Regions from separate parts of the Sulfurovum xiamenensis genome, predicted to be linked through region 1. Evidence: riboswitches for the same ligand, from Rfam matches in the RefSeq annotation. Region 1 holds a riboswitch; each other region holds the start of a gene.

Region 1 (6,995 bases):
ACGATAAACTCTGTGATCCCCAACTCTTTCAGGGTTATCATTGTATGTTCCATCATCGGTTTATTCATGATCGGGAGCATCGGTTTCGGACGTGAGTTTGTAAGTGGCTGGATCCTCGTTCCAAAACCACCTGCCATGACAACAGCTTTCATTTATCCTCCTATGGATTTTTATCTAAAGTAGAACCATATTCATTAAAAAAGACGAACTCATAATGTGAGTAAAGAGTTTTGACTGGCATAGACCGTAGGCACACTAGGACATGCCTCCTCAGTGAGCCAGTCATTTTGATTGACCTTATACCCAAACTGAAAACTATCTCCTGCCCTGAGTATTTTGGTGATATAGTAATCACCATTTTTTTTCTGCTTCATCGGCTCCTCTTTCCATTCATTCCATTCACCTGAAACAGCTACATCCTCAACACTATATGTCGGTGAAAATGTAAATGTCACCCAAACCCTGTTCCCGTTCTTTTTCATTGTAAGCATGATCAATCCTTTTAGCAATGAAACTATTATATCCGAGATTTTAAAAAAATTGACAAATATATTGATTTATATTTAATCAGTATAAGAATTTTTATCTTTGAATTATAAGTAATTGTACCAAGATATGGTTTCATAAAGATAACATTCTTCTAGAGAAGAAGGCAAGTCTCAACAAATAAGGATATAGGTTAAAGTTTGGTGTAAAAAGAGTATTATCAAGATGGTATACAAAAGTATTTTATACGGTTTACTCTTTTGCTAGTTTTCTGATAGAAGTAGAAAGGACTAACAATATGACTGATTTCAGATTTATTTTTAAACTATTTTTGCTTGCTTTCACAACATTACATCCACTCTTAGCAAGTGATACTCCAAGCAATGTAACGTTAGAGCCCTCACATACTAATATATTGGCTGGTACCAAATGGCATCTTATTGAATTTCAATCAATGGATGATGCTCAGGGAATAAAGAGAACAGATGACCCTTCAAAATACACTATGAATCTCCATGAAGATGGTACCGTTACCATGAAACTAAACTGTAATATAGCCAAAGGAACATGGTCGATCAAAGAAGGGCAATCCCCTATCAGTGGCCAATTTCAATTTGGTAAACTTGCTACAACCAGAGCCTTCTGTCCTCCTCCGAGCATGGATGGATTTATATCCATGCAGGTACCGTATATCCGTTCTTATCTGTTTAAGGATGAAAAACTCTACTTGAGTTTAATGGCAGACGGTGGGATATTTGTCTGGAAAAAAGATACTAATGAGTCAATGGAAATGAAAGCCTATCCAAAGCTTGAAACGGCGATCCGATCACTCTATCCAGGTTATAATGATAAACTGATCAACCCTATATACGGTGTAAAGAAAGCCCGTTATGTTTACGGACATGTCGATCTCAATGAAGATGGGAACAGTGAAGTGTTTGTCTACCTCATGGGTTCCATTTTCTGTGGAACTGGTGGTTGTAACCTGCTGCTTTTTACTGAAGAAGAGAATGGATATAGATTGATCGATCAATTCGCAACAACAAGAATTCCCGTCATCGTCTCCAATGAAAAAAACCATGGATGGAAAAATATCACATGGTTAAAATCTGGTGGAGGGTATCCTTCATCATACTTAACCTATATGTTCAACTGTAAACACTATGTTGAAACGCAAAGTACCTCAAGCAAAAAAGTTCCAGAAGGAAAGCCTTATCTTTCAGGAGAACTCACTTTCCATGATGGAATTCCTTTAGAACCTAATAAATAACAATCATAGTTTGCTGTACAGACAGACAATATGGAAGTTTTCATGATAAAAGCAGCGTTTAAAAAACATTTCTTTTTTAATTCTACTACTTTTATCATTGTATATCTATCATTCAGAAATTAATCGTCATCTTCTTCATCAGAGATGCCGTCATTATCATCATCGTCATCCTCATCGTCATTGATACCATCATTGTCGTCATCATCGTCTTCGTCGTCATCCAATCCATCATTGTCATCATCTACATCATGATCGTTTGAGATACCATCACCATCTGTATCATTATCTGCAATACCATCACCATCATCATCCGTATCTTCATCATCTGAGATACCATCATTATCATCATCGTCATCATCATGATTACAGAATTCATCACCATCATCATTGTCATAGACATCTAGAAGACCATCACCGTCTTGATCCATCGGGTCATTCTCAAGTTCAACAGAAAGTAAACCATTTTCTACTTCGATCTCCAATACCTCATCCGAGACACCATCACCCTCAATATCGACAATAAACTCACGATCCATAGCTAGGTCCACATACCCAAGATCAACATCTCCTTGAGCTCTGAACAGTGTGCTATTTCCATCGACTGTAACAATCCCGATCGGTGTTACGACCTTATTATCTGGTTCATTTTCATTCGTTGTCATCACGATACGACAATCCGTATTCAGTGGAACTTCTATCTCAAAAGGGTGTTGATCTGTACCGTTTTGCACAGATGTTGTAGAGTAGTAGCTTCCATCTTCACAAAATACTTCTATCAGTGTACCAGGAACAGTACCGATCACTTTGACTGTCGGTTCTAAAACTGTTTGTTCTGTAGAGGTACTCCCTCCGCATCCCATCAAAGATAGACCTACCAGAGTTGAAACTAACCCGCTTGTTAATACATGTATTTTTTTCATACCTTTTCCTTCAATCATTTTATATGTTATTGAGTTCAATGTTGTTCAAATAAAGAAAAGCACTTATGGAACCTGGATATATTCAGAGATCCCAAAGCATTCCAGCAGTAGCTTTACTACATATTTGACATAACAAAACAGCCCTGAATTAAATATGATGAGTGAACAACCTATCGAAAGGATAAAAGGAAGTAATGAAGTATTCATTATGGCAACCCCGCTATCTACTTGAGACCGGAGGCTTTCCGTCCTTGCTTCGCAACAAGTTTGGCACAACAATAATATTTAATAAATCAGATATATTATACGAAAGAAATATAAAAGTTTTTCACCAATTGGTAACAAAATGATAACATTGATAGGATACTACAGAGCCTAAGAACCATAGGTAAGAAATGTATGTTTACATTCGGTTAGTGTAATGCATATAAACTTCTTCTTACATAGCAACCAAAAACATGAAAAGCCAATTTCATGTTAACTCCTCATTTTAAACTTCTCCCCCCTTGTATTTGGTTGCTATCATACATCAAAATAAGACTCAAAGTCTTACAATCTTAATCAAGATACAATCCTGCACATACAATAATCATTTCCCCATCGATCATCACTTTTTTGACATATGCTGATTTTTGTGATCTTTCTACATCTCCTGGTTTTGGCCATGGGTAATCAACCCAGCCACTGCCTTTTGTTTTGGCAACATGTATAAATTCCCTTACAAAATAATTCCCCTTAGCATCCTTATAGTTGATCACATTACGCCCTTCTAATTTTGGGAAAGCTGCATTCATTAACTCTACACCATTTTCGTCGATCACAAAAACATAGGTATCCTGATAACTATACTGACTTCTCTTGCTTCTCAATGTATCAAATGCCTTAAAGCCATCCTGTTCGATCAATCTCGCTGCTGAATCAACTGCATCTATAATAAAGGATCTTTGAACAGGCATATCATAGGTACCGCTTCCTATAAGAAATATTTTCCCAGAAGAACTTTTCACTCGCATAACATACGTACTTTTCCAACTTGGATCCAATTCACCGGGTTTTGGCCAACGGTAATGAATCCACCCTTTTCCTTTTTTGGATGAAGCTACTTTGATCATCAGTTCGCCAATTGGCTTTTCATCAACATCTTTAAGATCACGTACATTTTTACCCTCACCTTTTACATCAGGTGGATATACATACCGTAACCCATTCATATCCCAGACATATATATATTGATCATCATGAAACCACTTTGTTCCCTTTTGTCTGAATAAATGAAATGCTTTATCACCTTTCTCTTCTATCAATGCAGCACCACTTTTGACAAACGCTTCAAGTGCTTCTGCATCTTTTGCGTGTATTACACTTCCAACACTACTTATCAACACTATGAACTTCAAGAAACGTACAATAAAATGATACATATCCATCCTTTTCCTATATAGCTGTTTTTGGCACACTACCCTTTTATGCACACCTTTGGTCTTAAAAAGGCTACTCTTCTTGCTAAGCCCGCCTTTTCAGTAGCCTGTGCAACAAGATCCACATCCTTATAAGCATCAGGGGCTTCTTCAGCAACGCCGCGCATGGATGCAGAACGGATCAAAATACCCTTCTGGGCAAGCTCCTGTATGACTTGCTTTCCTTTCCACAATTTGAGTGCCTGATGACGGCTCATTGCGCGGCCGGCCCCGTGACTTGCTGAAGAGAAAGCACGTTCCTCTCCCTCTTTGGTACCTGCAAGAATGTACGATCCCGTTCCCATACTTCCACCGATAATTACAGGCTGACCGACACTCCTGTAACGTACCGGTATGTCGGGATGTCCTGGTCCAAAAGCACGCGTTGCACCTTTACGGTGAACCCATAAATTACGTTCCACACCATTGACCAGATGTGTCTCTTCTTTGCAGGTATTATGAGAGACATCGTAGAGTGTCTCTATCTTCACACCTTTAAATAAGCACTCAAAAGCATTTCTGGTCATATGGGTAAGTACCTGCCTGTTTGCCATAGCACAGTTTATCGCAGCATTCATGGCACCGATATACTCCTGTCCTTCAGGTGAATGGATAGGTGCACAGGCAAGTTCCCTGTCAGGCAGTGAGATCCCTAGTCGTGTGGCCGCTTTTGCAAGCGATACTAGATACTCCGTACCGATCTGATGTCCCAGTGCCCGTGAACCGCAATGGATCGACACAACGATCTGGCCTTTTTTGATACCAAATGCTTCTGCTGCTTTTTCATCATAGATCTTGGCAACTTCCTGAACCTCAAGGTAATGGTTTCCAGACCCCAGAGTCCCTACCTCTCCCAATTGCCGTTCCTTAGCCAGCCGAGAGATGTTCTCAGGCCTTGCACCCTGCATCTTACCCATCTCTTCAACAAAACTCAGGTCCTCACCTAACCCATATCCATGATGGATCGCCCATTGGGCACCACCTCTAAGGACATCATCAAGTTCATCTAGCGTGAGTCTGAGTTTTCCCTCTCTACCGACTCCTGCAGGTATCGCGCGAGAAAGCTCATCAGCCAGCTTTGTTAGATCGGTAGAGGTCAGATCTTCTCTCATCAGGTTTGTACGCAGACATCGAATGCCGCAGGAGATATCAAATCCCACACCACCTGCAGAGATGATGCCCCCCTCTTCAGCATCAAAGGCAGCAACACCGCCTATGGGAAATCCGTAACCCCAGTGCGCATCCGGCATTGTCATCGCCTCTCCTACCAGACCGGGCAGTGTTGCGACATTGGTGATCTGCTCCAACACTTTATCATCCATACTTTTCAGTAAGGGTTCTGAACCGTATAAGCGTATACCGCTTCTTTTTTCTCCAACCTTTAGAGGGATGGTCCATGTATAATCATCAATTCTTTCCAATAGGTTCATATTCATGACACTTCTCCTTTACACATCTACGACACATCGGGCTTCCCAATGATCCTCTTTTTCTTCCACGGAGAGCATGGTCAGTGTTGCCCCTTTGACCTCTGTACCCCGTTCCAGATCTTTTCGCCAAGTATCTCCCCATGCTTTCCCTCTCCAGGAATTACCCTCTCTATGCAGTTCAAACTTACCCAGAACAAGATGTTTCATATGTGCTAAAGCCAAAAGTGTATTGAGCCACTCTATCAGAGCAAACTCGTTATCCTCTTCTTCGAATCCAATTTCTATCCACTCATCACACTGCAACAGATCTATATCAGCCATAATGGCAAACATCGCCACTGCAGCTGATTCGAATGCCTCCTCCAGGCTTTTCCCTCTTCCAAGAATACCGATATCCGCATCATGATCAAAGTAACTATATTTTTTGTTCATGTTTGGCCTTCTTTGTTTTGAAAGTTCTTTATTCCAATCATATCTTTAAAAAAAGATCCTTACTTATTCTAGCATTATTTTCGTCTTTTACCATCTCCAACTCTACTATTCGTAACTTTATAATCTTATAAAGGCAGTACGCTCTAACTTATTATCTGTTATGATTATCATAGAATCTGTTACTTAAAAGAAGTACCATCATGAAATATGAAATTAAGTCTAAAGTGGGAAAAAGGGCTCAAGCTCTGTTAAAAGTCATAAGTGAACTTATTACAGAGATACATCCGCATCATCTTCCTTCTGAGTCTATTTCACTTGATAGTCGTTTTGAAGAAGAGCTTGGACTGGACAGTCTTTCACGGGTTGAACTCATCGCAAGGGTTGAAAAGGAGTTCAAACTTTCATTACCGGAACGTAGCTACTCCGAAGCAGAAACACCACGGGACCTTTTGCGTATGCTGCTTGGGGCACAAGAAGCATATGCTATCCTTCAAGATTCGGGAATTGCTTCAATAACACTGGATGAAACAGAAGGTACACCTTTTGAAGCACAAACCCTCGTAGATGTACTGAATTGGCATGTAGCACAGCATCCGGATCGTCCCCATATCAAGTTCTACCAGGATGATGGACAAGGCGATGTCATCACGTATGCTCAGCTGGAAAAAGGTGCCAAAAATACCGCAATACTGTTGCAACAACATGGATTAGAACCTGGTCAGCCGATCGCAATTATGTTACCCAGCAGTCCGGATTACTTTTTCATCTTTTTTGGTATACTGATGGCCGGTGGCATACCTGTTCCCATCTATCCACCTGCACGCCCTTCACAGCTTGAAGACCACATCCGAAGACATGCACGTATACTGGATAATTGCCGTGCAAGCATCCTCATTACCGTACCTGAAGCCAAGCATGTGGCACAACTTCTAAAATCTCTGGTCCCTAACCTTCAGCATATCATATCAACTACAGATTTGAAAGACTCCTCTTCAAGTAC
Region 2 (6,995 bases), on a different contig from region 1:
TTCTACTTCATACCGTGAAGCGGTCTCATGAGATAGATCTAGGGGAAAGTCGATATCACTTTTGATCTTTGTACCGTATACTGTCATTCTTTTCCCCATTCAAACGTCGAAATCACTGTAAACTCTTCATATCCTTTAGCACCCGTAAGTATGACATCGCCACACTGAGACCAGGCGTGTGCTTTCATCTTCTCTTCAACATTTTTATCTTTTGCTACCCCTAGATGAAAGACCCCTGGAATACCGCGTTTTTGCAGCATTTTTTGAGCGGTAAGTGACTGTACCAGACAAGCACTCTCCCAGGGAGTATGCGCAGCGGCTCTAGTAACTGTCTGCCCCACTAAAGTAGCGGTCTGCATTTCATCATCCGTTAATGGAGTCATCTCACCTTTGCTTTTTTGATGTTCCAAAGAATGGGTTAAACGTTTAAAAGAGACACTCAAAATCGCTGCACGCATGATGCCAAGCATCATATAGGCTTCCAAGAAGAGTTTTTTCTCTTTGTTTGTTAAGTTAACAAATTGTTGTATTTTTCTCAGCATCAAACTCTGCCTGTATCAGTCCTATTTTTCGAAGTTCTTCATAACTTCCCTCTGCCTTTACATACCCATCATCAATGAAATAGATATGATCTGCCTGCTTGATCGTTGTCGTTCTGTGTGCAATGATAATCGTGGTACGACCTTTAAGAAATGCCTCCAGTGTTTCATAGAGATGATACTCTGTTTCGTTATCCAATGCAGATGTTGCTTCATCAAATATAACGATCTTTGGATCTGAAAGTATCAACCTGGCGATGGCGAGCCGCTGACGCTGACCACCAGAGAGACGGATACCATTTTTACCGATACACGTTTCCAATCCATCTTCTAATTTGGCTACAAACTCTTCAAGTTGTGCAGCTTTCAGTGCTTCGTAGATCTCTGTCTCACTTTTCTCTTTAAAAAGAGTGAGATTCATACGAATAGTATCGTTGAAAAAGAGTGCTTCTTGTAGCATGAGTGCCGTATTCTCGCGTACAATGGGTAAGCCTATCTTCTCTATAGGAACATCTCCATAAAGTATCTCTCCCCTATGTGAAGGATAAAACCCTACCATGATTTGAGCAATGGTTGTTTTCCCGCTTCCACTTGGACCGATGAGTGCGATCTTTTGCCCTTCTTTTGCTTTTAAATTAATATTATGCAGTACTTCTTTCCCATTGCCATAGGAAAAAGATATCTCTTTTAATTCTAGGGAAGTCGTTTTTTTATCTTCAAATGGGTTACACTCATGTGGATAATGTGGCTCATGGGAAAGAGTAAGTAATGTATTGATACGTTCAAGTGCCGGTTTGATAGTTTGATAGGAGATGACCAATCCCATCAATTGCTGCATAGGAGAAACAAGCGTAGAAAGGTAAAAAAGAAAAGCTATCATCATTCCAACGGTTAAATCTGAATATGCCACTGCAGCTATACCCAGTCCTCGAAAGATATCCACTACCGTATTGGTCAAAAGTGTAGATGAAGTTTGTGCAACAGAAGCTTTGTAACCATAGTCAAGTGATGCCGACTCGATCTCTTTTGCATGTCCCTGAAGAATACCAAAGAAGCTTCGTTCCTGGTTACTTACACGTACTTGTACAAATAGTTCTAAAGTTTCATTGAGGAGTTCATGATAAATTTCATAGGCTTTATATTGACGTCGAAGCAGTTCTCCTGTCTTACGTCCCAAAAGTTTAGAAAAAGCTAAGAAAAAAGGGTTGAGTAAAAACACCAATAATGCCAAGACCCAGTTCATCCAAAGCATGATCACAGCAATACCCAGCAGCATGAGAGAAGCACTCAAGAGTGTGGTAACTATCTGTCCGGAAAAACCACTGATACTCTCTACATCCTGCACACTCTTTGAAGCGATGTTCCCCGACTTCAGTGACTCATATTCTGAAAGTGAGATACGTTCTAAATGATGTAAGATTCGATGTCGTAGTAGATAACTTATCTTTTGTGTGATTTTAGTTGCGTAGAAAGTTTTTTTGTTATTCAAAAAAAATGCTAGAAATCTCAATGTGAGTATCACTGCGAGTATCACAGAGATATACAACCAAACTTCAGAATTCCCAAAGATACTGGAAATGAATTCTGTCATCTTCCCTGGATGCCCGAGCAGGACCTCGTCTATCAAAAGAGGCATAAGCATTGGTATAGGAAGCAAAAGCAACGTTGCACCTATCCCCAATAGGTTGGTACGCCAAAAATCTCTCTCTTGTGCCTTTATCTGATCATGGAGTGTTTTAAATGTATACTTGCCTGTCATCTTAACCTATTGTTTTATTCCGTACATTAAGTTAGGTAACCTGGCAATCTTCTCTGTTACTATCAAATGATAGTATGAAAGACCCATGGCTTTCTGACCCTGCCTCACAACAGGTGTAGCATTTATCTTATCAATTTTTATGAGTATATCATAAAAATTGATATTTTTTTAGTAATGACGTTAAAGCAGATGTCCCATCTGGTCTTTTTTCACTTGTAAATACCCCTCGTTATGAGGATTAGGCGTGATCTGGATAGGAAGTCGTTCTATGATCTCAATGTCACCCAGGCTCTCTATCTTTTTAGGATTATTGGTCAGCAGTTTGAGTTTTTTAATGCCAAAATGATGTAAAATGAACTCAACCACTTCATAGGTACGTTCATCTGCCTTAAATCCTAATTGATGGTTTGCTTCTACAGTGTTAAAACCTGCATCCTGGAGAGCATAGGCATTCACTTTATTGAGCAATCCTATATTCCGTCCTTCTTGACGATGGTAAATGATCATTCCACCCTCTTTTGCAATAAGTTCCAGTGCATATTGCAATTGCTCGCCACAGTCACACTTCACTGAGCCAAGTGCATCACCGGTCAGACATTCAGAATGTACACGTACGATCGGTTCATCCGATAAGTTATCTGTAAAAATGGCCAAATGCTCTTTACCTTCACCATTTTTTGTGACTTCTTTAAATGCTTGTATTTTAAATATGCCATATTTGGTTGGTAACGTAGCGATTTGTGATATATCTATAGTAATCATGATGAGATTATACTTTAAGAATGGACAATTAATAATTAATAATCCATAATTAGTGTAAAATACATATTTAATTATCATGCAAAAAGAATAAAACCCTTTTTTGCTACGCTAACGCTGTGTTTCTACAGTAAAAAGCTCACATGATCAGTCACTACAACAATCAAGGAATACTATGTTCGCACGTTTTAGAAGAAAAAGAATCAATCCCGTCCTAAGAGACCTCCTTCAAGAGACACACCTCAATGTCAATGATTTCATCTACCCGCTTTTTGCAAAAAACGGTACGGGTATCAAAGAAGAGGTAGCCTCTATGCCTGGTGTTTTCCAAATGAGCATTGATGAGATCGTCAAAGAGTGCGGTGAACTCAAAAAACTTGGTATCTACTCTATCATCCTATTTGGTATCCCGGATACTAAAGACTCTGTAGGGTCTGATGCACTGTGTGAACATGGTATCATCGCACAAACGGTACGTGAGGTCAAAGCTGCACACCCTGATATGTTTGTGGTTACGGATCTCTGTTTCTGCGAATATACTGACCACGGACACTGCGGTGTACTTGACCCGGTACTCCACACGGTTGACAATGACATTACACTTGACAACCTGGCTGCACAAGCCGTTGTCCATGCTAAAGCGGGTGTCGATATGATCGCACCTTCAGGTATGATGGATGGGATGATCACTGCCATACGTAACGGATTGGATGAAGCAGGATTTGTAAACCTTCCTGTCATGTCTTACTCCACCAAGTTTGCTTCAGCCTATTATGGTCCTTTCAGAGATGTGGCTGAATCGAGCCCAAGTTTTGGAGACAGAAGATCTTACCAAATGAACCCTGCGAACAGAAATGAAGCCATTCAAGAGAGTATAGAAGATGAAAAAGAGGGTGCAGACATCCTGATGGTCAAACCTGCACTTGCTTACCTTGATGTGGTAAGAGATGTGAAGAACAACACTTCATTACCTTTGGCTGTTTATAATGTTTCTGGTGAATACTCTATGCTCAAAATGGCAGCAAAAGCAGGTGTGATAGACTATGAGAAAGTGATGATGGAAACACTCCTTTCATTTAAACGTGCAGGTGCGGATATCATCATCACCTATCATGCAAAAGAAGCAGCCATACTTTTAAACAAATAACCCATTTATCCCCTGCACATACCTAAAAAGTGCAGGCCTCTACAACTTTCAACCCTTTTATGGTAGAATAATCTCTTTTAAATTTTCAACCCTTTTCTTATCTATAATTTATGCAAGGTTGAAAGATATGAGGATACAGTGATGAGACACTTTTTAACACTCAAAGATTTTACAAAAGATGAGATCTTGGAGATGATAACATTAGCACAGAAGATAAAAGCACAGACAAAGCAACGTAAGTTCGTTCCTTACATGGAACACCAGACACTTGGGATGATCTTTGAAAAGAGTTCTACTCGTACGCGTGTAAGCTTTGAGACAGGTATCTACCAACTTGGTGGTGTGGGACTATTCCTCTCTGCCAATGACATACAATTAGGGCGTGGTGAACCGATGAAAGATACGGCTCGTGTGATCAGCCGTATGGTCGATATGGTGATGATACGTACCTTTGAGCAGTCAAAACTTGAAGAGTTCGCAAATTACTCTAAAGTACCTGTGATCAATGGTCTCACAGACTCTTACCATCCTGTGCAACTCATGACAGATTACCTCACAATGATAGAACATGGTAAAGACAAAGATCCTGTGGTCGCCTATGTCGGTGATGGTAACAATATGACACACTCCTGGCTGATGCTTGCAGCGAAACTTGGTTTTGAACTGAGAGTGGCTACACCTAAAGGGTATGAGTGTGATGAAGGGATCGTCAAAGAGGCACTTGAAATCGCCAAGCAAAGCGGCGCGAAGATCACTTTTGGTAACGATCCTCAAGAGGCAGTCAAAGATTGTGATGTCGTGACCACAGATACTTGGGTCTCTATGGGACAGGAAGATGAAAAAGAAGAACGTGTTCGTGTATTCAACGGCTATATGGTAGATGAAACGATGATGTCATTGGCTAAACCTGATGCCATATTCTTACACTGCTTACCTGCATACAGAGGCTACGAAGTGAGTGAAGAGACCTTTGAGAAACACGAAGAGGTCATCTTTAGTGAAGCTGAGAACAGATTACATGCACAAAAAGGTATTATGGTGTGGTTGGATGCACATCGTAATGACAGCAACGACTAAATGAGTACTATAGATTTCGAAAAGTTCAGTAAATACTCCAAGCCGGGTCCGAGATATACCTCTTACCCTACAGCCTTGGAGTTCAATGAGAACTTTACCTATGATCAATATATTCACTACCTGGAAAATGCAAAGGAGAAACTCTCCTTGTATGTACATCTACCCTTCTGTAGATCCGCATGTTATTTTTGTGGATGCAATGTTGTGTTCACTTCCAAAGAGAAAAAACTCTCTACGTACATTGAGTACCTGAAAAAAGAAGTAGATCTTTTGGCTCAGCATATCGATACCTCTCGTGAAGTGATACAATTTCACTTTGGCGGAGGTACACCGACGTACTACAAAGCCTTTGAACTCGATGAGATCGTGACCTATATCAAATCAAAATTTCCCAACTGGAGTCAAGAGGCTGAGATCAGCTGCGAGATAGACCCCCGTTTTTTTAACGAAGATCAAATGAAAGTCTTTCAGAAACATGGCTTTAACCGTATCAGCTTTGGTGTACAAGACCTGGATGAGAAAGTGCAAAAAGAGATCCATCGTATACAACCTTTGGAACTCACGCAAAAAGCAGTAGAGCTTGCCAGAAAGTATGGTATAAAATCTATCAATACTGACTTCATCTATGGATTACCTTACCAGACTCTGGAAACTTTCAAAAAGACCCTTGAACTCTCCACACAGCTCAATCCAGATAGAGTGGCAGTCTTTAACTATGCTCATGTACCTTGGCTCATGAAAACACAGCGCAAGTTTGATGAAACAACACTGCCGACACCGGACGTAAAATTGCAGATCTTCCAATACACTATTGACTTTTTTGAAAGTAATGGATATAAAATGGTAGGTATGGACCATTTTGCCAAACCTGAAGATGAACTTTTTGGGGCTATCGAAAAAGGTGAACTTCACCGAAACTTCCAAGGCTATACGACAAAAGGCGGCGCGAACCTAGTGGGTATCGGTCTTACCAGTATTGGTGAAGGTGAACGTTATTATGCGCAGAACACTAAAGATATGAAAGTCTATGAGGCTGCACTAGATGCAGGAAAACTGCCCTTTGAGCGAGGGGTAAAACTAAGTGATGACGACTACCTTCGTAAAGCAGTGATCATGGAGCTTATGGCTAACTTTTCCATAGATATGAAAAGGGTGGAAAATGAGCATCACATAGACTTTAAAACATACTTTGCCGATGCCTTGGAAGCCTTGCAAGAGTTTGTAGAAGCAGACCTAGTCACTATAACTGAGGATAAGATCACCGTAAGTACTACGGGTACACTGCTTATACGAAATATAGCGATGCCATTTGATGCCTATATGAAAAAGTATGCCCAAAGCAAGAAAAGTTTTTCAAAAACGGTATAATACCCCATAAATAATGTCGACCTGACACCCTTAAAAGCGAAACGATTCGAGAAGGTCAACGATTTTTTCCTACTTTTTCTAAAAAAGTAGATAACAAAACCTTGAACAAGAGGAATTATGAGTAAACAATTAGAAGAGATTTTCAACTTTACCGATACCAGTGAAGCCTGTATCAAATGCGGTAAATGTATCCCCGTATGTACCATTCACCAGGTCAACCCGGATGAGACGACTTCTCCACGTGGGTTCATTGACCTTTTAGGTGCCTATCAGCAAGGACATTTGGAATTAGATAAAAATGCAAAAGATATCTTTGAAAGCTGCTTTTTATGTACCAACTGTGTCG
Region 3 (6,995 bases), on a different contig from region 1:
TGCCCCAGATTGATGAGGTATGAGTCATGCGGTAAAATATGTTTCGGCAGTATCCCGGATTTTTCAAGATTTTGATGAAATGCATCAATGGTTTTTGTTTCTAACGGTTTCGCAACCCACTGTCTTTGATTTTTCGTAAAAAGTGCAAATGCTTTGGCCCCTATAGCCATAGCATTTAACGGTGCATTATCCACACCTCCACTTGCACTTACATGTGCTCCGACAAATTTTGTCATCTTTGTACCTTAATATTGTTTTTTCACTTGTATAAGTATAGAATTGATTGTATCACGGAAAATAATCTGCTGGTTTAAAACACTATAATCGATATTATATTTATCCTTTTTTACGATCTTCTGTGTAAACCCGTCACCCTTTTTTTCTAGTCCCATCCCATGAAACAGAGCTCTTCCTCTGAATATATTTTCCAATAAGTCTTCCGGGTACATTGCACTTAAGACTTTTTGGTTGAAATCACGTTTTCCCATACACTCTAGCAGACTCATACATACCGAAGTTTCAGATATTTCCAGGGACATCAATGCCTGTCCGGCACCATAGATCTCTATTTTGATCTCTTCCTCATTCTCATAGATGAACCCCATATCGGCATACTTGAAAGTAGGTGTTTTGAACATGATATAGGCAGAATTTTGCTGCACATACTCTTTAGATGCACAGGCACTCAAAAGAAAACCCATGATAAAAATCGAAAAAGTTCTTTTAAAATTCATCTTTTTTTCCTTATTTTAGATAAATTATACACTATCTTAAGAGATTTTTAAGCACCCTATCTATATAATGCCATCCACAAGTTACAGATGGCCCCATCGTCTAGCGGTTAGGATCCATGGTTTTCATCCATGTTACCGGAGTTCGAGTCTCCGTGGGGTCACCATTTTTAACTTGTAACAACTCAATATAATGTGGCCCCATCGTCTAGCGGTTAGGATCCATGGTTTTCATCCATGTTACCGGAGTTCGAGTCTCCGTGGGGTCACCATTTTTAACTTGTAACAACTCAATATAATGTGGCCCCATCGTCTAGCGGTTAGGATCCATGGTTTTCATCCATGTTACCGGAGTTCGAGTCTCCGTGGGGTCACCATTTTTAACTTGTAACAACTCAATATAATGTGGCCCCATCGTCTAGCGGTTAGGATCCATGGTTTTCATCCATGTTACCGGAGTTCGAGTCTCCGTGGGGTCACCATCTATTCACACTATTATCTTCAATTTTATGCAAATCCTGTTCTCATACAAATTACATAGAGCCTTGATATCTCTCTAGACCTCTTACATCATCAAAAGCATTCAGGGTTTTCTTATTTTTAGCTTCTAAGAAGAGGGTTTCAAACGCGTCATCCTGTACAGGTTCTGAGAAATAATACCCCTGTAAAATATCGCATTTTTGATCTACAATGAACTTGCGCTGCTCTTCGTTCTCAATCCCCTCTGCAACGATCTTCAACTTGAGATTTTTAGCTATCGTAAAGATCGTTTCAACAAAGCATTTATCTTCCTCATCTTCAAGATGGTGTAATTCAGAGATGAATGACTTGTCGATCTTGATCTCATTGATAGGTAACTGTCGAAGATAACTTAAAGAGGAGTACCCTGTTCCAAAGTCATCCATTGAAAAACGAATACCGTAATTTTGAAGGACCTTCATGTTTCTGATCAGTTTTGTGATATCTTCTGCAACAGAGGTCTCTGTGATCTCAAAGATGATCTTTGACCGTTGTGCCTTGGTAAGATAGGTGTCACAAAGATATTTCACATCATTGATAAATTGATAATGAAAGAGTTGCCTCATACTGACGTTAATAGACATTTGTTCTAACACAATACCCTTTTCATCCCACTTTTTAAATGTGATAAAGGCCTCTTTTAATATATAGTATCCCAACTCTATGATGAATCCTGTTTTTTCAGAGATTGGTATAAACTCAGTCGGGCTCACCTCTCCCAACGTTTCATTATCCCAGCGGGAAAGCACTTCACAACCGATAATTTCATTCTCAGGGCTGTACTGTGGCTGGTAGGTCAATGTTATTTCATTCCTTTGAAGTGAGAAATGTAACAAGCGTTCTATTTCAAGTTTCCATTCGACATGTTTTGCAAGTGTATCATTGAAGAAGATAATGCCATTCCTTCCCTTTCCTTTAGCCTCATACATGGCGATATCCGCTTCTTTGATAAAATTACTGGCTTCCATTTTGGGATCACTGATAATACTCACACCGATACTGGCACTGATGTATAAAGAATGCTCTTCAATATGGTAACTTTCTCTGATCGATGTCAGTAACTCCTCGGAAAACTGAGATGCATTATGAAGACACTCCTGTTCCGTTGCAAATGAAGCACTGAGAATACAAAACTCATCTCCGCCCAGACGGGATACAAAATTTTGATGCTTTTTACTAAGCACGCGCATACGGTCTGCTGCTTGACAAAGCAACACATCCCCGATATCATGGCCCAAAGTATCATTAATGGTCTTAAAATGATCAAGATCGATCAATAACAGATAAATATGCTGATGATCATGTTTTTGGCTTTTCATGGCGTCATTAAGCAGTTCGATAAAATAGCGTCTATTCCCCAGTGTCGTTAAAGCATCATGATAGGCCTGGAATTGACTTTTAATAAGATAATTAAAGGTATTGTGCGCAGCATAGAGCAAAACACCACCTAAAACGATGGTAAAAAATGCCAATAGATAACTATAGAACTCACTTACAAAGATAAAATAGAGGGTCAAAGGCAGCATAAGCGTGACCAAAGTAAACACAGCCAGCTTTTTTTGTGAGGCCAAAATGGTCGCAGAGACAACAGTAACCCCCAATTGTGTTGCTATGGCCACATAATGTAACTCTATATCACTACGTGATGTATATATCAGAAACATAATCGTCCAAACAGAGAAATAACTGAATAAAAAGTATCTCAGTTGCCCAAGCCACTGTTCTTTTTGTTGCATATTAAGATCATTCTCTAAAAAGCTCCTATGTAATCTATATCCCCAAAAAGAGAGTAACAGTACAAAACAAAACCATAAAAGTTCAGGAAACAAAGAAGAAGAATAGAGCCATCCGATATAAAGATAGCCTATACCGGTACCGGCAAATAATGCGATCACCACAAGTATCTGTTTGTGCATAAAATCATAAAAGTGCATATTGTCGAGCATAGCATACCTTGAAATCGTTCTGTATGAGTTTTTATACTGATTGTGTGACCTGGCGATCTTTTCATCCACATCTATAAAATAGAGTATGCAAGACCCATGGCTTTCTGGCCCCGTCTCACGACAGGTGTAGCTTTTTTACAAAAGTATCATATATTATAAATCATTTACATTAAACTAATATGATAATTCTAAACATAATCCATTATATTTACTTATGTTACTTTTTTCAGTAGTAAAAATGTTACAATCATTGAATGTATAATCCATTTTAGCCGATGTATAGCTGGCTGGATAGATCGTATTGGTTATTTAAATGAAGTTTGGTGGAGCATAACGGGATCGAACCGATGACCTCTTCGCTGCCAGCGAAGCGCTCTCCCAGCTGAGCTAATGCCCCAAAGATGTGAAACATAGGATTCTAGCACAAGATAGATATATTTTTACCTATCTTGTAAATTTTTTACGAACGTTCTGTGATTTCAAGCAGATGGTACCCAAATTGTGTTTTTACCGGACCATGTACGACACCTACCTCATCATTAAACACGACTCTGTCGAACTCCGGTACCATTTGTCCCTGACCAAATCTTCCCAGTTCTCCACCTCTTGCGCCTGAAGGACACGTGGAATTCTGCTTCGCTGCTTCTTCAAAGGTAATCTCCCCTGCATTTATCTTCTCTTTGAGTTCCCTACAGAGTGCTTCGTCATTGACCAATATGTGTCTTGCTGATGCTGTTGCCATTATTATCTCCTTGCTTTTGATTGAATCTGCATCGTTTATATACTATTTGTCCTTGATTTCAAGTAAAATAATCATATCCCCGCTTCAAAAGCAACCAATTCACCTTTTTTCAATCTAGGTATGATATCGGTTCTTATCTTACGTATGAGAAAACTCTTTTTCTCAAATGGTATCTGTTGTGAACTTGCGATACTTTTTAATTTCAAATCATAATGCTTGATGAGAAAATTGCGCAGTACACTGTTGAGTTCCTCTTCATTCATGACTTCCAGACTATCATCTACACTGAGCCCTACCAGTCCGGGATGTTCACTCTCTCCATTGATAAGTGCCGTAAACAGTTCGGCATAGGTACCGAACATCTCTATATCCATGACACTGAGCACATTATCTATAAGGTTAGGATTTTCAATGAGTGTCTTTAAGATACTCAAGTGCGCCACATCATCTCTTTTTTGTGTAAAACTCTCTCTTGCTCTGGCTACATTGGTCTCTTTACCAAAAAGTGAAGGAGCTATGCCCACCAATGTCGCTGCCATAGGAATGTACGCATCTTTGATGATCTGGCTAAGTGTATCAAGATACTGTTTCACTGCACCAAAAGCGGCTTCTTTTGCTCTAGGATCATTTAAATTATACATCGAAACGATCATCTCCAGTACAAAAGGGATCAACGGTTTGGCATTACGAAGCAGCTTCGCTACGGTCTCACTCTGCCCCTTGGCTATGAGATCCGCAGGGTCCTGCCCATCAGGAAAGAGTACGACCCCACCGTCAAAACCTGCCACTGACAACATCTGGGCCGATTTCAGTGCTGCAGCTACACCTGCCTTATCTCCATCATAAGCCAGGATCACTTTTGGATCTCCTTTACGCAATAGAGGCAAATGCTCAGGTGTCAGTGCAGTTCCCATCCCGGCGACCGCTTCTTTAAAACCTGCTTGATGGAACATCACGACATCCAAATACCCCTCACACACAATGATCTTTTTATTCTTATAGATGCTCTCTTTTGCCAAGTGATACCCATAAAGGAGTCTCGACTTATTAAACAGTTTAGTTTGAGGGGAGTTAATGTACTTTGCAGGATGGTTCGAAATGGTCCTGCCACCAAACCCTACCAAAGAGCCACTTGTAGAATAGATAGGGAAAGTGATCCTTTCCACCAAACGTGCATAGTAACCATTGCCGTTTTCATTTTGGGCGATGATCCCTGCCTCAGCTGCCTTAGGCAAAGGAAGCAGAGCCCTTTGTAGAAACTGTATCACTTCCCCTCCGCTTGGTACATACCCTATCTCAAACGTTTCAATGGAGTTTTGGGATATTCCCCTGTCAAGCAGATACTTCATCGCTGTTTCATTATGATTGAGATTTTTCACATACCATTGACCTACGGCTTCAAGTACACGTTTTGCATCAGAGTAATCCGAGCTTCCTTTGGTATATGTCAATGAAAAGTTATGCATGGAAGCAAGCTTCTCTATCGCTTCAGGATAGGAAAGTTTTTCTAACTCCATCACAAATTTAATGCTGTCTCCCCCTACGCCACAACCAAAACAGTGGTAGATCTGTTTACTTGGGCTGACAACAAAAGAAGGGGTTTTTTCTCCATGAAAAGGACAGTTTGCTTTGTAGTTTGCTCCCGCTTTACGTAACTCTATATAGCTACCAATCACATCTACAATGTCAATACTGTTTTTTAAGGATTCTATCGAGGCATTATCTATCATTCTAAAATTATATCTAATTAGATATAATTTAAGGACGTAAACAGAGTAAAGCGTCTACAACTGATTATTTAAATCTTTTCTTCATTGCTCTGTTTCTCATAAGGATTATTTTGGAACATATATTACCTGCGTATAATGACCCTCTTTTCAGCATTATGCTTATTGTGGTGATCTCTCTTATCATTGCCCTCGTTACCTATGGCTGGGGGTTGCATAAACAGCAAAAAGAGGAAGGGAACCTGCTCAAGTTCTTGGAAAAGTTTGACACTGCCGAGTGTGCCTTGGAAACAGCGGACATGCCTTTTGAACCGCATATGCTTAAACCACTTACCCTTCTGGCAAAAGCATTTGAAAATGCCGGAGAGTACCACAAAGCCATTAGTATTTATCTTTTCCTTATTAAAAACATTACCCATGATTCAGGGAAAATAGAACTGATGGAACGTCTGGGCAGTACTTATCTTCATGCAGGATTCATGGAACGGTCACAGTCCATTTACACAGAAGTTTTACGCAAGAAACCCCGTAATGTGCAAGCCCTTTATGAACTGGGGATCGTGTATGAGATCATGCAAAAATACGATAAAGCTAAAGAGGTCTTAGGCCCTCTAAATATGTTGGGAGAAGATACAACATCACTGGAACAATTCCTGGATCTTTCAGAGCTCCTTGCAAATAAGACCTTGGCCATACCGGAGAAAGTAGAGAGACTCGAACAATTATTAAAAGAGGCCCCAAGCCTCTATAGACATATCATCAAAGCGCTTTTACTGCTTGATACCAAAAGTGCCTGGGAGAGCATTGATCCCAAACGTATCAAAGAGCTTCTTGACGTCCTTTGGTTCTTACCAAATTCACAACTCGATTTAGATATAATCACATCAAATAAACAGCTGCAAACACTTTACTATGCGAAAGGGTATCTACAGAACCCCGCAAAACAAAGTGGTATTTTCAGTGTGGATATGTTAGCGACGGCTAGAGAAAATGGGTTTGAAGAGGGAGATCTGATCTTCTCCTACCTCTGTCAAAAATGTAAACAGAGTTTCCCTGTCTCTTTCAAACGATGTCCTAATTGTATGGCTATAAATACGGTTAAAGTTGAGGAAAAAATTGCAAAATCAAGCCCGAAAACAGATTACTCTTTACTCTGATGGTTCCAGTCTGGGAAATCCCGGACCTGGAGGGTACGGAGGTATCCTGGAATTCAAGGGTGTGCGTAAAGAGTACTTTGGCGGAGATGCACATACCACCAACAACCGCATGGAACTTCAAGCTGTCATAGAGGGGCTGAAGCTTCTTAAAGAACCTTGTGATGTAGAGATCA

Evidence for each region. Region 1 has a riboswitch for cyclic di-GMP ahead of PF327_RS03275 (hypothetical protein). Riboswitches for the same ligand answer to the same signal wherever they lie in the genome.
Region 2: another riboswitch for cyclic di-GMP. It lies ahead of PF327_RS02405 (ABC transporter ATP-binding protein); the one in region 1 lies ahead of PF327_RS03275 (hypothetical protein).
Region 3: another riboswitch for cyclic di-GMP. It lies ahead of PF327_RS03055 (EAL domain-containing protein); the one in region 1 lies ahead of PF327_RS03275 (hypothetical protein).

What each region holds. Positions count from the first base shown of each region.
Region 1 is NZ_JAQIBC010000002.1:12,207-19,201, reverse strand. It holds gene PF327_RS03290 (sugar phosphate nucleotidyltransferase) at 1-152, opposite strand, end outside; gene PF327_RS03285 (early set domain-containing protein) at 210-491, opposite strand; gene PF327_RS03280 (META domain-containing protein) at 785-1,756, shown strand; gene PF327_RS03275 (hypothetical protein) at 1,876-2,676, opposite strand; cyclic di-GMP riboswitch class I at 2,884-2,958, opposite strand; gene PF327_RS03270 (cache domain-containing protein) at 3,234-4,097, opposite strand; gene PF327_RS03265 (RtcB family protein) at 4,133-5,569, opposite strand; gene PF327_RS03260 (archease) at 5,582-5,995, opposite strand; gene PF327_RS03255 (AMP-binding protein) at 6,196-6,995, shown strand, end outside.
Region 2 is NZ_JAQIBC010000001.1:461,350-468,344, forward strand. It holds gene PF327_RS02395 (phosphoenolpyruvate carboxykinase (ATP)) at 1-87, opposite strand, end outside; gene PF327_RS02400 (lasso peptide biosynthesis B2 protein) at 84-542, opposite strand; gene PF327_RS02405 (ABC transporter ATP-binding protein) at 514-2,298, opposite strand; cyclic di-GMP riboswitch class I at 2,330-2,428, opposite strand; gene ribA (GTP cyclohydrolase II) at 2,479-3,060, opposite strand; gene hemB (porphobilinogen synthase) at 3,233-4,204, shown strand; gene argF (ornithine carbamoyltransferase) at 4,346-5,281, shown strand; gene hemN (oxygen-independent coproporphyrinogen III oxidase) at 5,282-6,649, shown strand; gene PF327_RS02430 ((Fe-S)-binding protein) at 6,767-6,995, shown strand, end outside.
Region 3 is NZ_JAQIBC010000001.1:590,489-597,483, forward strand. It holds gene nfo (deoxyribonuclease IV) at 1-236, opposite strand, end outside; gene PF327_RS03030 (hypothetical protein) at 246-734, opposite strand; tRNA gene PF327_RS03035 (tRNA-Glu) at 824-898, shown strand; tRNA gene PF327_RS03040 (tRNA-Glu) at 929-1,003, shown strand; tRNA gene PF327_RS03045 (tRNA-Glu) at 1,034-1,108, shown strand; tRNA gene PF327_RS03050 (tRNA-Glu) at 1,139-1,213, shown strand; gene PF327_RS03055 (EAL domain-containing protein) at 1,265-3,196, opposite strand; cyclic di-GMP riboswitch class I at 3,237-3,337, opposite strand; tRNA gene PF327_RS03060 (tRNA-Ala) at 3,518-3,593, opposite strand; gene PF327_RS03065 (peptidylprolyl isomerase) at 3,657-3,959, opposite strand; gene dnaG (DNA primase) at 4,010-5,668, opposite strand; gene PF327_RS03075 (tetratricopeptide repeat protein) at 5,779-6,822, shown strand; gene rnhA (ribonuclease HI) at 6,782-6,995, shown strand, end outside.